Regions from separate parts of the Paenibacillus sp. VTT E-133280 genome, predicted to be linked through region 2. Evidence: riboswitches for the same ligand, from Rfam matches in the RefSeq annotation. Region 2 holds a riboswitch; the other holds the start of a gene.
What was found. A riboswitch is a leader RNA that binds a small molecule or an ion and turns the genes downstream of it on or off. The one in region 2 is predicted to bind S-adenosylmethionine.
Positions count from the first base shown of each region.

Region 1: another riboswitch for S-adenosylmethionine. It lies ahead of metA (homoserine O-acetyltransferase MetA); the one in region 2 lies ahead of CA600_RS23650 (methionine ABC transporter ATP-binding protein).

Region 1 is NZ_NFUX01000024.1:32,432-42,186, forward strand. It holds gene mqnC (cyclic dehypoxanthinyl futalosine synthase) at 1-906, opposite strand, end outside; gene CA600_RS12790 (aminotransferase class I/II-fold pyridoxal phosphate-dependent enzyme) at 1,174-2,346, opposite strand; gene metA (homoserine O-acetyltransferase MetA) at 2,383-3,303, opposite strand; SAM riboswitch class I at 3,418-3,548, opposite strand; gene corA (magnesium/cobalt transporter CorA) at 3,948-4,883, shown strand; gene CA600_RS12805 (HRDC domain-containing protein) at 4,966-5,982, opposite strand; gene CA600_RS12810 (ROK family protein) at 6,193-7,074, opposite strand; gene CA600_RS12815 (hypothetical protein) at 7,340-9,755, opposite strand, start outside.
Region 2 is NZ_NFUX01000064.1:23,083-32,837, reverse strand. It holds gene CA600_RS23660 (MetQ/NlpA family ABC transporter substrate-binding protein) at 1-410, opposite strand, end outside; gene CA600_RS23655 (methionine ABC transporter permease) at 469-1,128, opposite strand; gene CA600_RS23650 (methionine ABC transporter ATP-binding protein) at 1,128-2,144, opposite strand; SAM riboswitch class I at 2,245-2,384, opposite strand; gene CA600_RS23645 (Cthe_2314 family HEPN domain-containing protein) at 2,486-3,220, opposite strand; gene CA600_RS23640 (COX15/CtaA family protein) at 3,330-4,307, opposite strand; gene CA600_RS23635 (thioredoxin family protein) at 4,398-4,742, opposite strand; gene CA600_RS23630 (putative polysaccharide biosynthesis protein) at 4,821-6,449, opposite strand; gene CA600_RS23625 (DUF456 domain-containing protein) at 6,477-6,962, opposite strand; gene CA600_RS23620 (Cof-type HAD-IIB family hydrolase) at 6,999-7,754, opposite strand; gene CA600_RS23615 (peptidoglycan D,D-transpeptidase FtsI family protein) at 7,832-9,755, opposite strand, start outside.

The sequences.
Region 1 (9,755 bases), on a different contig from region 2:
CTCTGGTCCCATTGTTACCCAAGAGGATTGGAAGTTCTTAATGTTGTCCAGAACAAGGCGACTAATGGCTACCGTCTTCAGGTATTCCTCAGGCGTTTGTCTATCCAGCTTCAGGTTGGTATTGTCCGGTTGGAATGTCCAAGAGATAAAGGCCAAGAAACCCTCTGAATCGTATTTGTTGGCAATACACTCGTCCTGAGCCTCACGCACACGAAGTAAGTGCAGTGCCCGTTCTTCCATACTCTCACCAAGTCCAATGACCATCGTAGCTGTCGTATTCATACCGATCTTATGCGCTGTCTGCATTACGTCCATCCACTCGCGCCATGAGCCTTTAAGTCGGCTGATCTTGCGGCGTGTACGATCATCGAGAATTTCCGCTCCCCCACCTGGTAATGAATCCAGGCCAGCAGCATGGATTTCACGCACAACTTCTTCGAGCGATAATCCAGATACTTCTTTCATCTTCATAATCTCAGCAGGAGAGAAGGAATGCATTGTAATCTCAGGAAAACGTTGCTTAATTCCGCGAAGTATATCGGTATAATAGCTGAAAGGAAGATTTGGGTTCGTACCGCCTTGCATCAGTATTTCTGTACCATTTACAGCGATAGTCTCAGCAATTTTTTGGTAAATCGTCTCATCCGGCAGTACATATCCCTCATCAGAGCCCGGTCTGCGATAAAATGCGCAGAAACGACAGTAGACATCACATACATTCGTATAGTTAATATTACGACCAATTACAAACGTGGCCATCGGGTCTGGATGCCAGCGTTCCATTATGGTGTTTGCAGCTGCACCCATTTTCTCAATTTCGTTGCTCTCGAACAGTCGGATGGTATCTTCCAATTGAAGACGTTCACCCCGTAGGGCTTTGTCCAAAATAAGATCTATCGCACTCATCGTTCGCATCCTCCTTCTAAACCCTTAGGGGTATGATAGAATCACAAAATTACAGGAAGAAAAAACGTTGTCTCTTTTTCAAGATGACAACCCTTTCTCATACAATTGAACAGTTCATTTCCTCATCGTATCACAATCTGAACAGCTTGAAAAATGCTTTTACATTCTTCGCAAATTCCCATCCAGAAGAAAAGCAGCATCGCACTTAGCGATACTGCTAGTTATCCTCTATTTTTCCACTAACGCTTGAGTGAACATCTCTTGCTGTTACTCGGGGTCAATTTCTGTCTTAGCAGCTTCCAGGGCGTGGCCAAGATCAGCAATCAAATCCTCTGCATGTTCAATACCGACGGAGAAACGCAGCAATCGGTCATCTACCCCCACAGCATTTCGAATCTCCACTGGAATATCAGCATGCGTTTGTACAGCCGGATAAGTCATAAGTGACTCTACGCCGCCAAGGCTCTCTGCGAATGCAATCAGACGAATATGACGAAGAAGCGGCTCCACGTATCTGGCATCTTTTAATTTGAAAGAAAAAATACCGGTATTGCCTGAAGATTGGCGATTCTGGATTTCATGTCCTGGATGATCCGGCAATCCTGGATGGAACACTTCCGCAACCGCTGGATGCTCTAATAAGTATCGAGCAATCGCTAGTGCATTGCTCTCATGACGCTCCATACGCAGCGCCAATGTCTTCAAGCCTCTCATCAACTGATAACTGTCCGTTGGTCCAAGTACAGCTCCAATAGAGTTATGTAGAATAGCTATTTCAGCTGATAATTCTACACCCTTGGATACAATTAGGCCTGCCAGTACATCATTATGACCACCCAAATACTTAGTAGCGCTATGAACTACAATATCCGCACCTAATTCTATAGGCCGTTGGAAGAATGGAGTCAGCAGGGTATTATCTACAATGCTAAGTAACCCATGGTGACGTGCCCAAGTGCATACAGCTTCAATATCCGTGATCATCATAAGTGGATTCGTTGGCGTTTCAATAAATACAGCTTTCGTATTTGGACGACGTGAAGCTTCCAGTGCATCCAAATCATTCGTGTCTACATAAGAAGCAGTGATTCCAAACTTGGACATAATCCGTTCCAACAAACGATAGGTACCGCCGTAAAGATCCAGCGAAACGATCAAATGGTCGCCTTGAGCGAACAAGGTAAGCACCGTTTGTATCGCTGCCATCCCTGAGCTACAAGCAAATCCTGCATCTCCAGATTCCAGTTCCGCAGCTGCATTCTCAAGTACTGAACGGGTCGGACTCTTGGTGCGGCTATAATCAAACCCTGTGCTCTGACCGAGTTTTGGATGACGAAATGCCGTTGCATTATAAATTGGAAAATTAATTGCTCCAGTGGCTGGATCTTCTTGAGAACCTATTTGAGCCAGTCTACTTTCAATCCTAAGTTTGTCATCCATGATTAATGCCTCCTAATTTATATTGTAGCGTTATTATTAATAAACAATCGGGTCGATATCATAAGGCGTTTCTTGATATACATAGTAATTGAGCCAGTTAGAGAATAATAAATTGGCATGCGCACGCCATACTGCTGGAGGTGTACGTTCTGGATCATCTTTAGGGAAGTAATGTTTCGGCAAAGCCATCTCCATCCCTCTAGACACATCACGGTCATATTCCCATTTCAAGGATAGAGGATCATATTCGGAATGTCCGGTCACAAATATTTGTTTTCCGTCGTTTGTAGCCACTAGATACATACCAGCTTCTTCGGATTCCGCCAGAATCTGCAGATCTGGATTATTCTCAATATCTTCACGGGAGACATCGGTATGACGAGAGTGTGGTACATGGAACACCTCGTCAAAGCCGCGCAACAGTTTAATGTTATTTTGATTAATCGTATGAGGGAAGACGCCAAAACATTTCTCAGGCAATGCCACTTTACGAACACCAAAATGATGATATAAGCCTGCCTGTGCCGCCCAACAAATATGCATAGTTGAAGTCACATTGTCCTTGCTCCATTCAAAAATCTCTTTCAGCTCTTCCCAATACGATACTTCCTCGAACTCCATTTGTTCTACAGGAGCACCTGTTACGATTAAACCATCCAAACGGCGGTGGCTGATCTCGTCAAAGGTTTTGTAAAAGCTCTTCAAATGTTCCGCAGAAGTATTCTTGGAAATATGGGAACGCGGATGCAATAAAGTAACATCAACTTGTAGTGGCGAATTTCCAATTAAACGCAGCAATTGAGTCTCTGTCGTCTCTTTAGTCGGCATGAGGTTCAGAATAGCAATCCGTAGTGGACGGATATCCTGATGGAAAGCCTGACTTTCGTCCATCACAAAAATATTTTCTCCGGATAGTACTTCTTTCGCCGGTAAACTGTCGGGAATTTTAATTGGCATTGTCTTTCCACTCCTTAGCTGAATTTAGTTGTTTTGCCGCACTGCGGCTTGCTGAACAATAAAAAGACCTTCCTCGGAAATCGAGAAAGGTCATATCTACAGTCATATGCGCCTCTCTCATCTGCCAGAATATTCCTGAAGACGATTAGACGTCTGCAGAAATTCCGCAAGAATTAGCACCGTGCGTTTACACGCCGGTTGCCGGGTTTCATAGGGCTAGTCCCTCCACCTGCTCTTGATAAGATTTAGCTGTATTCAATTAAATTACTTTAAAATTCACTTTAAATCATGAACCTCCTTTTCGTCAAGTCCATACAATGCTGAAGAAGCCTCAAAATCACAATAAATTTGCTTGAAAGAGGCATACTCCGTTGTTATACTAGACAAGTATTTCATACCTGAACGAAAAGAAGAGGTGAGAAGAAGAATGGAAGGCGACCCGAGCTCGCAAATATGTGTACAGAATGAGCAACCACACAGGATAATCATCAGCTTGCCGGCGGCGGGAGCAGTTCTTCTTCATGCCCTCGAAACGTCATTTGGCCCTATGTATTGATTGTAACGCCCGGCCAAGCTGATTTTTTTCTCTGTGCTTAATTTAGCAGTCCCTAGTGAAGACCTGGGGATAGGAGGAGTGAAATCAGATGAAAATCCGGCTGGTGAATGCAGGGGTTTTTACACCTATTGATGAAATTGATGAAACACTAACACCCCCAACGGAAGGGTTCTATTGGATTGACGCCGATGTTGAGGATTTGGAGCTGCTTCAGCCCTTATTCAACCTACATGATCTTGCTGTTGAGGATTGCCTTAGCGAAGAGGATCAGCGTCCGAAGATCGAAATATACGAAAGTCACTACTTTATAGTTGTAAATAGCATCCGCTTTGACGATGAAGAAATTTTCCTACGGGCGCTCAATGTATTCCTTGGAAGACATTACATCATCACTGTCACGAAGCAAAAGATCAATGAACTACGAATCCTGAAGCCTATGCTCTGGGAGCAAGAAGTAAGTGAACCGGATATGTTCCTTTACTTACTAATTGACCTTGTCGTGGATAACTATTTCTCCGTCGGCGACCGAATTGAAGCTCGGATTGAGAAGCTGGAAGAAGATATTCTCATGCATACCAAAAAGTCACATCTCAGTGAAATTATCGGTCTGCGAAGTGAAATTCTATGGTTGAAGAAAATGCTGGGGCCACAAAAAGAAGTAATCAATACCCTAAATAAAAAAGACCTCCGTCTGATTGATGATCAGCTGCAGAAATATTTTAGCGACATTTATGAAAATGCGGTTAAAATATCTGAAACCTTTGAGACATATCGCGATCTCATGGGCAACTTACGAGAGGCATACCAATCCAGTATCGCCAACCGTGCGAATGAAATTATGAGAGTGTTTACTGCGATCACAACAATATTCATGCCCCTGACCGTAATTACCGGAATCTACGGTATGAACTTTGATCATATGCCTGAGCTTCATACAAAATATGGCTATTATGGCGTTATAGGTGTTATGTTGACGTTAGGCTGTGGGATGCTGTATGTTTTCCGCAAGAAGGAATGGCTATGAAACGAACCGGACGAATAAGCAAGACGAAGGCCCTGTAACCGAAAGGTATAAGGAAGCCTTCGTCTTTTTGGTATGCGCGAATTTAAAAACTGGTCGCCATGCCCACTTTATGCGTTTGCTCCCGGCGGAAACGGATGCGGATCAATCGCAGACGCTCATAATAAATATCCAATCCTTCAGCAGCGGAAAAATCGTCACCATACACCTTATGTAACACCGGTTTTAGGAAAAGGTCTCCAAGCTCCTCATAGGCATTCCATATCGCATCCTGCTCATGCTGCGGCATATTGCCAAGCTCTACATGGATCAGCTTCTCGACGGAATAACCCTCTCTTTCTAGCTCCTCTACCGCTTCAATCAGTTCACGCCGGTTCACTCCACTGTTCACCTTAAGCTGTTCCAAGCCCAATCCATTCTCGATCCCCTGTAACATAATCCTCCGCAAGCGAAGTCGTTCTAGCTGCTTCTTATATTTGACCTCTTTCTGTTTATAAAGCCAAGATACGAAAGACTCCTCTTCAATTACTTCATATACCCAATTTAGAGGGAAGGAATGTTCCCTTGCCACCGCAGTAGTTATAGCCAGCCAATCGGCCCCAAACTGTGCTACCTTGCCTTCTCCTACACCCGGAATTTGCATCAGTTCCTCTGGCGTATGCGGTAGAAATGTACTTAACAAGCGCAATAGACGATTGCTGGCGAGAATATAGGGTGCCTTCCGTTCACTCGAAGCCTTACCACGGCGCCAAGCACATAACTCTTCATAAATGGCTTCATTCCCATAATGTTCACTGTAATATTGAAGCTTCAGCTGCTCCTGATTACGTCCGCTAAGACTATCCTCCTCGTGGAATATCCCATCGATTAAGGGTCGATAGCCATCTCCCATCTTCACCGCTAGCTCATGCCTGTACACACAGAGCATTTCATTCCAAGATCCACCTTCATACCATAAATTCTCAATGTAATTCTCCCCTCCTGAAAAATCACGCCAGCCCAGACTCCAGATCCCCTCTTCCTCTCCAATCCACAGCTGGGCGTACACCTCTTGATCCACTTCAGATATTCTGGATAAACGGTTCATAAATACAATTTGCATATTCATCCCTACCTTTCTCAACTTACAGCAAGCACAATAACCTTCCGGGAAGAGCTTCCTTCGGAGCGAACAAATCCTTTCGCAATCAGACCCCGAACGCAAAAAAGCACCACTCTCACGATAAACGCGAAAGAGGTGCTCCCTCATTAAATGCTATACTGTTAGATCCTACAATACCATATATTACCGAACAGTCAATGTCTTTTTATACTAGCTTCTAGCTAGAGCTAATGTAGCCAATCCAATCGCTCCAGCAAGCCCTGCATTGTCTCCAAGACCTGGTGAGACAACATAATTATCGATGTCGACATTAAGCGATGGATGTTGAACATATCCGCTCAATAACTCTTGCAGCTTAGTACGAATTAACGGGAATAGGTGGCTTTGCTTCATAACACCACCGCCCATTACGATTTTTTGAGGAGACAGAATCAGCACATAGTTCATGAGTGCATGGGCAAGATAGTGAGCTTCCATCTCCCATGCCGGATGGTCCACTGGTAGCTCTCCAGCCGGTTGTCCCCAGCGTTTGCCGATCCCAGGACCTGCGGCTAATCCTTCAAGACAATCGCCATGATAAGGGCAGTAACCCTCAAACGTATCCTCTGGATGTCTACGAACTAGAATATGTCCCATCTCAGGATGTGACAATCCATGAACCATCTGGCCGCCAACAACCGCTCCTGCTCCAATCCCTGTCCCAACCGTTATGTAAAGACAGCTGTCCAGACCTTTAGCCGCTCCCCATTTACTCTCCGCAAGCGCTGCACCATTCACATCCGTGTCAAAGCCGATCGGAACGTTAAATTGTTCAGCCATTGTGCCTACCAGATTATATTGTCCCCAGTGGGGTTTTGGTGTCGTTGTTATGTAACCATAAGTAGGGCTGTCCAGTACGGGATCAATCGGTCCAAAAGATCCGATTCCGAATGCTTCTACATTTTTCTCTTTAAAATAGTCTATTACTAGTCCCATCGTTTCTTCCGGTGTTGTTGTCGGAAAGCTAACTCGGTCAACAATGGTACCGTCCTCATAACCAATCCCACATACAAACTTTGTTCCGCCTGCTTCAATCGCTCCCAATAGCTTCACAGCAATTATCTCCCTTTCTCTAGTTAGAAATTGATACGCTACCCATACACAAATGAATAATATCATTAAAAAAAGCAATCACCAGCCCTAATTATACGTCGAATGAAGCGCTATCACAACAAGTATAAACACCTTTTGCGTCCTTATAAGGACGCAAAAGGTGTTTAAGAGAGAAAGCTAAGGATAATGTATAGTGTAAAACTTATACGTTCTTATCTTTTAACAAAGCACCCTCCATGCATCTTTGCATGGAGGGTGCTGTCATTTAGTTATTCAAGTCGTCGAACATGGAGCCTTTTACCGTAACCTCAATCTGATCCAGCGGCTTAATGCCGACCAGCTTGCCTAAAGATTTGTAAGCATTGCTACTCTTAGACAGCTCCACATCCGCCAGCCAAGCCTTGACATAATACTTGCCGTCTGGCATTTCAGCTGTAGTATAGACAGGAAGTTTGTCTTTGTTGATCGTAATGGTCACCGTAGACTTCTCTGTGATCTTGTACATATGCTGATTCAAGCCCACATATTCACGGTATTTGAAATTGCTGAAGCTTCCCAGTGTACTAGATTGTGAATAACCCTCTAGTATATTCTTCCAGAATTCATGGGTGCCTTCATCCTCTTCTCTATTCTGGGAATATGGAATTTCTTCCACCTCTTTAGTAAAGCTATTCTCAACCGTAAGTAATTTCGCGTTATTAACGCCCGTGTTATCCTCGACAGATAAAGCTGCTGGCTTTCTTGCAAAGTTATTGCCGCTTTTGCTCAGGGGTTCATTCCGGAGATTAACCGCAACCTTATCGTTATTGATATACATAAGATCCGTTTCATAGCGGAAAGAATTCGTAAGGTCCTCAACAAGCTCCTTATGGTCCTTCGTGTCTTTATCTGTGTCCTTAAACGTAACCGTCTCCAGTGTAAAGGAATAGGTTCCAACAGGGTTAAAATAATATCCCGACTTAATCGGATAATCATATCCTTGCAGCTGTTTATCGGTTGCAAACACGGCATTATCGTAATCAGATTTGTTATTCAGCATTTTTTTAGCGGTATCTCTGGCTTTCTTATAAGCTTTAGCCATGCTATTCTCAACCTTCCAGCCAATGTCTGCACTGGCCTGCTGTGTAAAGATCCGCTCGAATTTCCCCCTTACCTTCGTCCATTCCTTCAGGTCCTTATTCTCATCTTCATGAGCCATCCAGCGGATTACATTATAAGGGGAAGGCTCACTTGTCCAGAGGAGCTCTCTGATTAAAGAATCTGCCTTATTCTTGTCTATTGAATTCTTGTATAGCTTCGGTGCGATTTGTTCGAGACCGTTATAAATATAAGTACGAATGGTTTTGACATCTTGCCCAGGTGTAAATGGAGCCGAAGTGGTTCCACTCTCCGTATACGTTTGACAAGATTCAACATCTTGGCCTTCTGCGTTCTTACTGGTGCTGCAAACCTGATAATCACGCGTATAATTTCTGCTCACGGTACCCTGGAAACTGATATTGCCCGACCTTTGATTAGGAGAGTACGGAGCCGGATTACTATACCATTTGCCGTTAACCGGATCATCGCCAAAATCAGGGCGCTGCAAACTAGCTATAATGTCGGGTTGTCTAATGATTGTACTGGCAGCCTCGTCAACCACCGGATTATTCTTCACTTGGAAATAGCGATAGATAGCATCCGAATTATTGGTTACTTCCAAAGCACCGGTAGCATTTCCACTCCAAGTGAAATCAGCATATGGCGGCTGTAAAACGGCCTTAATTGCTGCGCCATCTGCTAACCCGAATTTCACTTTTCTCGATAACACATTGTAATCCAGATCAAAGGAGCCTTTGGTTGTTGGCATCGCGTTGACCTTCTTAATCCATCCGTAAAGCTCATTATTTCCGTACATGACTTCCTTAGGTGACTTCTGCCTATTCAGATTAAACTGGATGTATATATCTTCCTCAGGCATTGTAAATGTCGCGTAAAGAATCTTGTCCGCCGTATTAGCCGCAAGCGTAATTTCACCTGCTAATGTTGACGCATGACCGTGGTATCTTACAGGGATTTCCTTTCCGTTACTCGTGATCTTCCATGCGTAATCTGTCGTTTTCTCGATAGCGAAGCTAGATCTCAGTCTGATCCCGACGGTTACCTCTTGTCCCGCTACTGCGCCGGTCGGCATGGTTTCGAAATGAGGGGATAGGTCATTTGCCTGCAAAATAAACGGAGCGATAGGAATACCTAAGTAAGTAATATTTCCATCCGATCCTTGAATGTAAATCCTGCCTGATCCCCACGAAAGATATGTAGGGGGCTGTAGGACGTGAACATAATCTATCCATTGTCCACCTTTAGACGGGGTTGCATCCCTTGTATACACAGGTTTGTCTTTGAAATTGCTGTTTTGATTGTTGTACATAAATTTCTCATACAATTTCCCTGCATAATTCTCATTTAATCCCGTAATAATAGATTGTTCAAAAGTGCCTTTGGATTTCAGTAGATATTCGTTGTTCGTATTGGTATATCTATCAAAATCATTTCTTTGAATTCCTAGTAAAGCAGCTTTTAACCATGGTTCCTTAATCATGTTAAAATTCTGAATTTGGGTACCACTCCACCCGGCATACCAAGGGGCTCCTTCTGTAGATACGGAATCCCCAGTAACTGTATATCCAGAATAGGCATAC
Region 2 (9,755 bases):
ATGGATTTGATTTTCTTGGAATATGCACCAAAAGGTTCAACATGAACAGCTGTAACCGAAACTAGATCCGAACCGTTCTTTTGATTCTGGTCATCCAGGTAAGGCTGATGTTGGAAGAAGTTAGCATCCAGATTCTTCTCTGAAAGCTGAACGTTTGGTTGAACATAGTCAGTGAATTCTTTGATTTCCAATGTAATTCCTTGCGCTTCAAGCAATGGCTTAATAGCTTTTAAAATCTCAGCGTGTGGAACAGGTGAAGCACCAACCACCAATTTCACTGGTTCTGTAGTTGCAGCACCGTTTTCAGGTGCATTAGTGGCAGCCGAGTTAGAAGCATTATTGTTATTGCCGCAAGCAGCTAGCACCACAACCAATGTCAGACTAAAAAAAGTAAGTAGTAATTTTTTCATTTTAAATCCCCCTCTTATCCTTGGTATTTGTATGAATAAGGCTATATATAGACGTACCTTATTTCCGTGTAAAATGTCTTACTAGTCGATCACCGGCCATCTGTAGCAGTTGCACCAGTATGACCATCAAGACTACAGCGATAATCATAACTTCCTTCTCATAACGGTAATATCCATAACGGATCGCTAGATCACCTAGACCGCCGCCGCCTACCATCCCGGACATGGCCGTATAAGAGACCAGTGTAACCAGTGTGATCGTAACCCCGGCGAGCAGACCTGGACGAGCCTCTGGCAAAAGAACACGCATAACGATTTGATTCGTCGATGCCCCCATACCTTGTGCCGCTTCGATCACTCCGCGGTCTACCTCTCTTAGTGCCGTCTCTACCAGACGGGCAAAAAACGGAGCAGCACCAATCACAAGCGGTGGAATCGTGCCCAGTACACCAATGGCGGTACCAACAACGGCTTTACTAAAAGGAATCAATGCCACCATCAAAATGATAAATGGTACGGATCGTAGAATGTTTACAATGAACGATAAGACCGAGTAAGTTACTCTGATTACTATACTATTCGATCTTCCCCATAAATACAATAGAATTCCGAGTGGTAAACCAAGAATAATTGTGAATATTCCGGAAAATAGTAACATTTCCAAAGTAGCAACGGTAGCATCCATCATTTCTTGCCAGTTTAAATCTGCGAAATTCATTACGAAATCACCTCCACTTCAAGCCCTTGAGCGGTTAGTTCAGCTATCGTCACAGCAATCGCTTCAGCGGGTCCTTCGAACCGAACAATCATTTGCCCATAAGGTACGTCTTTAATCGTTGAGATGGTACCATGCAGAATGGCAAAGCTAACACCTGTCTCACGTACTACATTGGAAAGGGCAGAGCCGTAGGTCTTCTCTCCGAAAAAGGTAATTTTGACGGCCTGAGAGTTTTCCCCAGCAGCAGCGTCAAGCGCCGTACGAAGGGGGCCCTCATTCTGTGATTCACTGCGAATGAAATCGCGGGTGACCTCATGCTGCGGCTTCAGGAATACCTCCGTCACTTTACCCTGCTCAACGATACCACCACCATGAATGACCGCAACACGGTCACAGATGCTCTGAATCACGTGCATTTCGTGAGTGATCAGCACAATGGTCAGATGGAATCGTTTATTAATATCGAGCAATAGCTTAAGAATAGAGTCTGTCGTTTGTGGGTCAAGCGCAGAGGTTGCCTCGTCACACAGCAGCACATCAGGGTCGCTGGCAAGTGCCCGTGCGATGCCGACCCGTTGCTTTTGCCCTCCTGATAATTGAGAGGGATACTTATCCTTGTGATCTTCAAGCCCCACTAGGGCAAGCAAGTCTTTTACTTTTGCATCAATACCTGTTCTCGAAACGCCTGTGAGTCGCAGAGGAAAAGCAATATTATCGTACACCGTCGCTGAAGATAGCAGATTGAAATGTTGAAAAATCATCCCAATTTTGCGCCGCTGTTCCTGCAGCTGAGCTTGGCTAAGACTGGTTAGCTCTACACCATCAACCCAAACCTCTCCTTCTGTCGGACGTTCCAACAGATTAATGCATCGGATCAATGTACTTTTCCCCGCGCCAGAATGGCCAATGACTCCGAATATTTCACCTTTTTCGATAGACAGATTCAATCCGGAAAGTGCTGTAGCCGCATGGCTGCCTTTTCCAAATACCTTTGTTATTCCTTTTAGATTAATCAACGCTCGTCGCCCCCTTTATATTTCACTTATTCCATACAAAAAAACCTCCGACGATCGATGCAGATCGCAAGAGGCTCTGTGTGTTTATTTAGACAATGCCTTCTCATCTGCCAACGACCACAAACCTTGCGTCATTGTAGGAATTAGCACCATGACATTTGTATATAACGCTAATCGCGCTGTATACAAATCGGTTGCCGGGCTTCATCGGGCCTATCCCTCCGCCACTCTCGATAAGATATAGAGTATGAAATTTTTATGTTTGAATTCGTACAGACTTTAATGCAAGCATAAGTATAGTAAGTTTCTTGTTTTTTGTCAAAAGGAAATATCTTGAACGCTTAGGATTGTATGCTCTTTGCCTTGCTGATTTCCTTACGCAGTTGTTCATTGCTGTAGCTGAATGCCGCGATTAATGTTTTACAGTTCATTTCAAGGGACTGCTTTAAATCCTCAAGATGGCTATCTAAATCCTCAAGCTGAATTTTGTCATGCAAGCCTTGATGTCGCTGCCATAAATCATCCTGCATTTCGGAATTCATATAATGAATTTCAGCATTTCTGCGCTTGCGTAGATTCTCCAGTGGATCACGATAAGAGTTCTTGATCTGTTCCAGTTGATCCGCTAACGCAGGATGCACATTCAATAACTGAAGTTGACGCAGCACTGTAAAATAAGAAAAATGCGTTTTTAATTTGGAGGTTTTGAGGTCATAAAAATGATTCAGCACCGTTCCAAGCTTGTCCAGAAGAGAGAATACACGAATAAATCCATCTTTATAAAAATAAACATAACGCGCATAATCGCCTTGTTCCACTGGTGACATATCGTCCATATAACCAGCGATTACCGATTTCCGGTAAAAGGCGGCCGCGAACCAGCTTTGCTCCAATTCATCCAGTGACGAGATCAGTCCACGTGTCCAAATCTCCAGCTTGCGGTATTCATGGTCATTATCCTCATGAGCGTTCATTTCCTTGCGCAGTAAGGCTGCAAATGTGGCCATGTTCTCCATCGCGTCAGCCAATACACCACTGTTCTTTCGAGGCGGCTCTCCAAGTATAACCCGCAGCATATCCCAGTCCTCCTAAAGTTTTATCCAGCACCACGATATACCGATTTCCACCTTATTATTCCGCAGGTAAAGCGACTCTATCCACGGTGGGAACTTTCTACTAAGGGCGTTACAACGGTGTCATTGGATTTGCTCTATTTTTTTCAACAACAACATTTCTCGCGCGATTCAGCTGCCAGGCTCTTACACTCATATAACATAGAACACCAAACAAACAGGCAATCAACAAAATATGAGCCAAGGCGGCAAATATGTACAATCTTTCATTATCAAGCGTGTAAACAACAGCAGCTCCACTAAACACCTGCATCAAGCATAGCAGAACAGCAGCTACGCCAAGAGCTCTTAGCTCTGGGTAATCCTTATGCTTCCAAAAGGCTAAATGACCGAGCACCGCAGTAAGTATAAATAAGATCAAAGCCGCAATCCGGTGTGTAAAAACAATACCTACTCCCCCGGAAAGCTCGGGAACCCATTCACCGTTACAGAGCGGCCAGCCAGAACATCCACCGCGCGAATCCGTATGACTAACAAAGGCTCCAATATAAACAACAACATAGGAATATAAGGCCGTTAAGCAGGTTAAATTGCGGAAAGCCTTGCTGACGGGTTTCTTCTGTAGCTCCACCTTAGGATCGTACTCACCTGCTTCATGTCTCCTTTTAGCTCCGAGAGCCAGCATCAGAGAACTTGAAAAAGCGATTAAGGAGAAGCCCATATGCAGTGCCATCACAGCAGCTGATTGGGATTTAATTACTGCAAGCGCTCCCATACCACCTTGAACAATTACAAACAGTAAAGTCATGAATGCATATGCTAACAAATCCTTCCGATTTCGGGCATAACGCCAAAAAGCAAACATCGAGGCAAGTGACAATAACCCAGCCAAGCCGCTAAACAAGCGATGGGTGTATTCAATCATCGAACCTACAGTATAAGCCGGAATTAATTTCCCATGACAGAGCGGCCATTCATTTCCGCATTCCAATCCCGATCCAGTCTTCGTTACTACCGCTCCCCCTAGTACAGCGAGGAACATGATAAGGCAAGTAAGATAACTAAGCCATTTCAACTGATTTGTCGTCAAAAAATATCACCCGCAGTTTTTAGGAATGAAGAAGCATCTTAAAAAACCACCGCTTTTGCTCAAACAGGCGAAAGCGGTGGTTTTCCGGAATTACTGTTGAAGGCTTTGATGCACTTGAACCGCTTTATCCAGGAAATTCTCAATTTCCTCGCGGGATTTACGTAATTTATTAACGAATCTAACCAATTCACGTCCATCGGAATACGCTACAAAGCTTGGAATACCCATAATATTTTGTTCCTGACTAACGTCACCTACAGCATCAACGTCAACCTCAACCAGCGTTAGACGATCTGCATAGGCTTGCTCTACCTCAGGAATAAAGGGATCGATAAATTTACAATCCGAGCACCAGTCCGCCTTGAAGATGGCTACAGTTAATCGAGGAGATTGAATGGCTACTTGAAATTCACCAGGAGAACTAATTTTGTCCATTGTTAATTCAGTCCTTTCTTCCATATCTGTCAAATTTCTATTCTTTAAGTGAAGCAAAATGTCATGCAGAAGTCAAACTTATTCTCGCATACGAACACGCGCAGGCTGTAATTTCATCAGCGGATTCAACAATTTTTGCAATGCACGCGGATAACTGGAGATTTCCTGTTTAGTAAGCACACCCAGTACAATTAGCATGACCAGATAAATAATAACAACTGCTGCCCCTACAACAAGACAAGTGATCAGAAACGCCAGACGTGCAGGCATTAGATCTGTTAACAGAATTCCAGCTTGGTTCAAACCAAAACCAATACCACCGGACACCAGAACTGCAATTGCGAAGCCGCCCCACCGTTTACCCATAATTTCGAAAGGTACAATGGATTTCAGCATCCGTAAGTTAAGAATAGTAATGACTACGAAACAAAGTGCTGTTGCGCCGATAATCCCGTAGATCCCAAATACCTTACTTAGTAAGAAGCTCGCGGCTAATTTAACAATAATACCCACTAGCACATAATACATTGAAATACGTGATTTGCCCATACCGAGCAAGATGGAGTTCGTTGTCATCATGGTGATCTGAAAGATCGTTCCAATCGTAAGCATCGCCACAATTCCGCTTCCGTCCAAGCTGCTGAACAGTAACCCATTCACAGAATAAGCCGCTGCCACAAGCGCCAATACAATTGGCATCCCTGTCAGGATAGAAATCCGCAAAGCAAGTGTAATTTGCTTCTTCAAGTGTCCCTCATCACGACGGGCATAGGCAGCTGATATGATCGGAATCAGCGAGGTACCTAGCGCAATGGCTAGTACCGGTGGAATTCCGGCCACACTTTGTGCACGCGTGGTTAGTATACCCAAAGCTGCTGTTGCACTCTCTCTCCCCATCTGATCGATAAGCAGTGGAACAGCCAAAGAAGTATCAATCACATTCACTACGGGAATCGTAAGTGAAGAGAGCACGATCGGAATTGATAGTGTGAAAATATCCTTGTAAATTCCCCAAATCGGCAATTTTTGAGTGGTATTGTAATTTAATCCTTGCTGTTTATCCTCTCGGCGCAGCTTGATTGCAAAATAAATCATGACACCAAATGCTGCAATACTACCAATTACGCTACCGAAGGATGCTCCTGCTGCTATAGTTGTATTGTTATATCCCTGCTGTAATAGAATATAAGCTAATAAAATAGCGACTAGTACGCGAGCAAACTGCTCTACAATCTGTGAAATACCACCGGCCATCATATTGTTGCGCCCTTGAAAATAACCGCGCATCATGGCAATTGCCGGAAAAAGTAAAAGTGCAGGTGCAATAGCCCTAACTGCCATCGCTGACTCAGGTACGTCAGCAATATGTGTCGCATAGAACGGAGCGCCGAAGTACAGCAAGGCAGTCATGATTACCCCTGCTGCTACTGAAAATATCAATGCTGCATGATATACTTGTCTCGCTTCTTCAGGACGATTCAGAGCGTACCGCTCGGAGACCATTTTACTGAGCGTACTTGGAATACCTGCTGTAGCCACGGTGAGCAGCATTAAATAGATATTGTTCGATACCCCAAATGATGCTCTCCCCACATCATCAAAAATATGATCCAGCGGCACCCGCTGAACAAGCCCGAGTACCCTTGCCACCAAAGCTGCAGCAGCAAGGATAAGCGTGCCTTTTACGAAAGACTCTTTCTTGGACAAACCATTTCCCCTTCTTCACTGTTAAAATTAAAACCGGACGACCCATATAAAAAAGAGGACGACCATAATAATTTGTAGCACAATTTTGACAACAGTACTACTAAACAACCCAAGTATGGATCCTACACTTACTTTGGCAGCTTTAGCTGGTGAAGAACCCACGATCAATTCTCCTATAAAGGCACCCAGAAACGGACCAATAATAAGTCCAAAGGCTGGGATTACAAAAGGACCAATGATTAGCCCAATCGTACTCCCGATAATCGATGAACGTGAGCCGCCAAATTTCTTAACGCCCCACGCCCCTACAACGTAATCAGCAATAAATAGAACTACAACGATCAGCGTTTGAATGATCCAGAACCAAACACCAAAAGGCTCGAAAGAAAAGAACCAGCCATATACGAAAAAAGCAAGATAAATCGCAAGTGCACCCGGCAGTATAGGATACACTGCCCCGGCTAGCCCTACGGCAAATAAAGCAATAATAAGAATCCAACCCAGGATCGTCAATACTTAACCTCCTAATAGCAAATATGCTCTATGGATTCACTTCGCAATAGCTTCATTAAAAATATATTTTTGAATGACTTCTGCAATTCCATCATTATTATTAGAAGCCACCACAGCGTCAGCCTCTTCTTTAACCGTCTCCTGAGCGTTGCCCATGGCAACCCCAAGCCCTGACTGCTGAATCGCTGCAAGGTCGTTGAGACTATCACCAACCGCTATAACTTGGGACATGTCTAGTCCTAGGAGCTTACAGACTTCCATGATTCCGGCTGCTTTATTCACTCCAAGAGGGTTAATCTCCAGGTTATGCGGAGAGGAGTTCGTAATCTCCAGCCCACCCATATCTTGAAGACGAAGCAGCAGCTTATGACGAAGCTCATCATCTTCGGTGTGATAACCGAATTTAAGCCATTCTCTGCCCGTTACATCCCCATCCCAGTTATCCTGTTTGTGGACCTTTTCCGTAGAATAGGCCCAGAACCAGATGTCATCTTCTTTAGCAAGTTCATACATTTGTTGTACCAGCATAGGGTCCATCAAGGATCGCCGATAAATTTCGTGCGGTGCTCGCCATACCTCACTACCGTTCACAGTAATCATAGGTGTTTCTAGTCCAAGCTGCTCAGCATATGGAAATGCACTTGTAAAAGCCCGGCCTGTCGATAGACAGACATGAACGCCTGCGTCGACCGCCTTTTGAAGCCATTTCACCGTTGTAGGTGTAATAATCTGTTCATCATTCAGTAGGGTTCCATCCATATCCAAAGCAAGCAGGCGGTATTTGGCAGTCATTGCCACCCCTCCATTCTTTTATGCTCTCAATAGAGCAGCTGTTTATTTTTTAATCATTATTCACCTTAGAGTCGAAGTTACTGAGTACCTGTAGTCGTTCCTTCATTCGCGGGATCATTCGTATTATTACCTGACTGTAGACTCTTCTTCGGAACGCCATCAAGTCCATATTCCCAATCATAAGCATCAAAAATTTTGCGTGCGACCGGCGCAGCACTCTGGGAACCAAAGCCCCCTTCTGGAATAACTACGGCTACGGCCAGCTTAGGATTATTTCGTGGGGCATAGGCAATAAATACACCGTTATCGCGAATTTGACCCTTTGCCACTTGTTGGGATGTTCCGGTCTTACGAGCAAAATCATAAGGGAAATTAGAAAAAGCACTCACTTCACTTCGCATACCCTGTTGGATTTCTTTCCAATAGGATTTATCGAAGGCGGTTACCTCATCTAGCACTTCACGACCGAACTCCTTAATTACTTTTCCGTCAGCATCTGTAATCTTGCTAACTAGCTGAGGTTTGATCCGCTGTCCTTCATTAGCAAGTGTAGCTACGTATTGCGCAAGCTGCAACACTGTATAACTACCTTGTTGCCCGAAAGAAGCATATACAAGTGCCGCTTGGGCACTACCTGCCGCCTCTATATTGGTATAGTTAATCTGTCCTAAGAATTCATTGGGCAGACCACTTCCCGTGGATACACCAAGACCAAACTCTTTCATATACCTATCCCAGATATCTACGCCTTTGCTTTTGTATTTGTCATACAATCGTTTACCGATCATATCAACCATGAACGCATTCGACGATTTCTCAATCGCTCTTGCAGGGTCCATAGAACCGTACACATGTCCTCCAGAGTTTCTTACCTTGGTTTCATGACCAGCTTTACCAAAAGTCGCGAAACCTCTATCTGAATAGTAAGTTGAAGGTGTAAAGAGGCCTTCATTCAGACCGACGAGAACGCTTAAAGGTTTAATCGTTGAACCTAATAGCAATACAGACCTAAGCCCATTCCCTGAAGTTCCTGAAGAAATCGGATTAATGGTTCCGTTCTGGTAGTTATTCATAATACTGTTCCAGACATCTGTTGATAAGGAGCCTGATGTCCAAATATTCGTATCGTAGTCCGGCATACTTGCCATACTGACGATATTCCCCGTATCAACTTCCATCGCTACAGCATAACCAGTTAAAGCATTAGGATGCGTTTTTCCCTGTACAGGATTGGAATGCAGCCACTTAATCTGATCCATAATCGCCTGCTCTGTCTTCATCTGAATGCTCTTATTAATGGTTGTCCAGACGTCATTGCCTTTTACAGGAGGAACTACACGTTCGACTTTTTCTGCCATGTTCTGTGGATTGACGGAGATTTCCTGATAGCCGTTTTGTCCCCGAAGCTCTCTCTGATACTGCAGCTCCAGGCCATCAAATCCGACAAATTCGTCGTCTTTATAAGTTAGTCCTGGCTCCGGATTGTTCTTCATTGCATTTAAGATATTCTTATAAATATTAAGGCTGTTTGCTGATTTAAAAGGCTTGATATAACCTACCGTCTGTACGGCAACCGTATCTTTGTCGTAATGACGAATGCTTTCCTCGACAATCTCAAGGCCTGGGTATTCATCCTTATGTTCCATGAAATAGGCTACTTCCTGAGTCGTTAGATCAGCCTTAATTCGCCGTGCCATAAAGCCTAGTGATTTCCTGAAATATAAATCCAGTGCCTCAATAACATCTTTTTCTGTCATTTTCTCAGCTTTTGGATCACCGTATTTATTGAAATCAGCTACCAGCTTAGCCGCCAATGCATCTGACTTAGCTTTCGCTTCAGGGGTCAGAGTAGTTTTACCGGAAATTTTATCTGTTTGCTTGGCGGTAAACTCCTTATTAAGCGTAATATACAGCGATTGAACCGGCGTAGAGTACGCTAACTTCTCACCTTCAGCAGCATAAATTACACCTCTCATGGAAGCTAGCGGTACATTTTTGGTA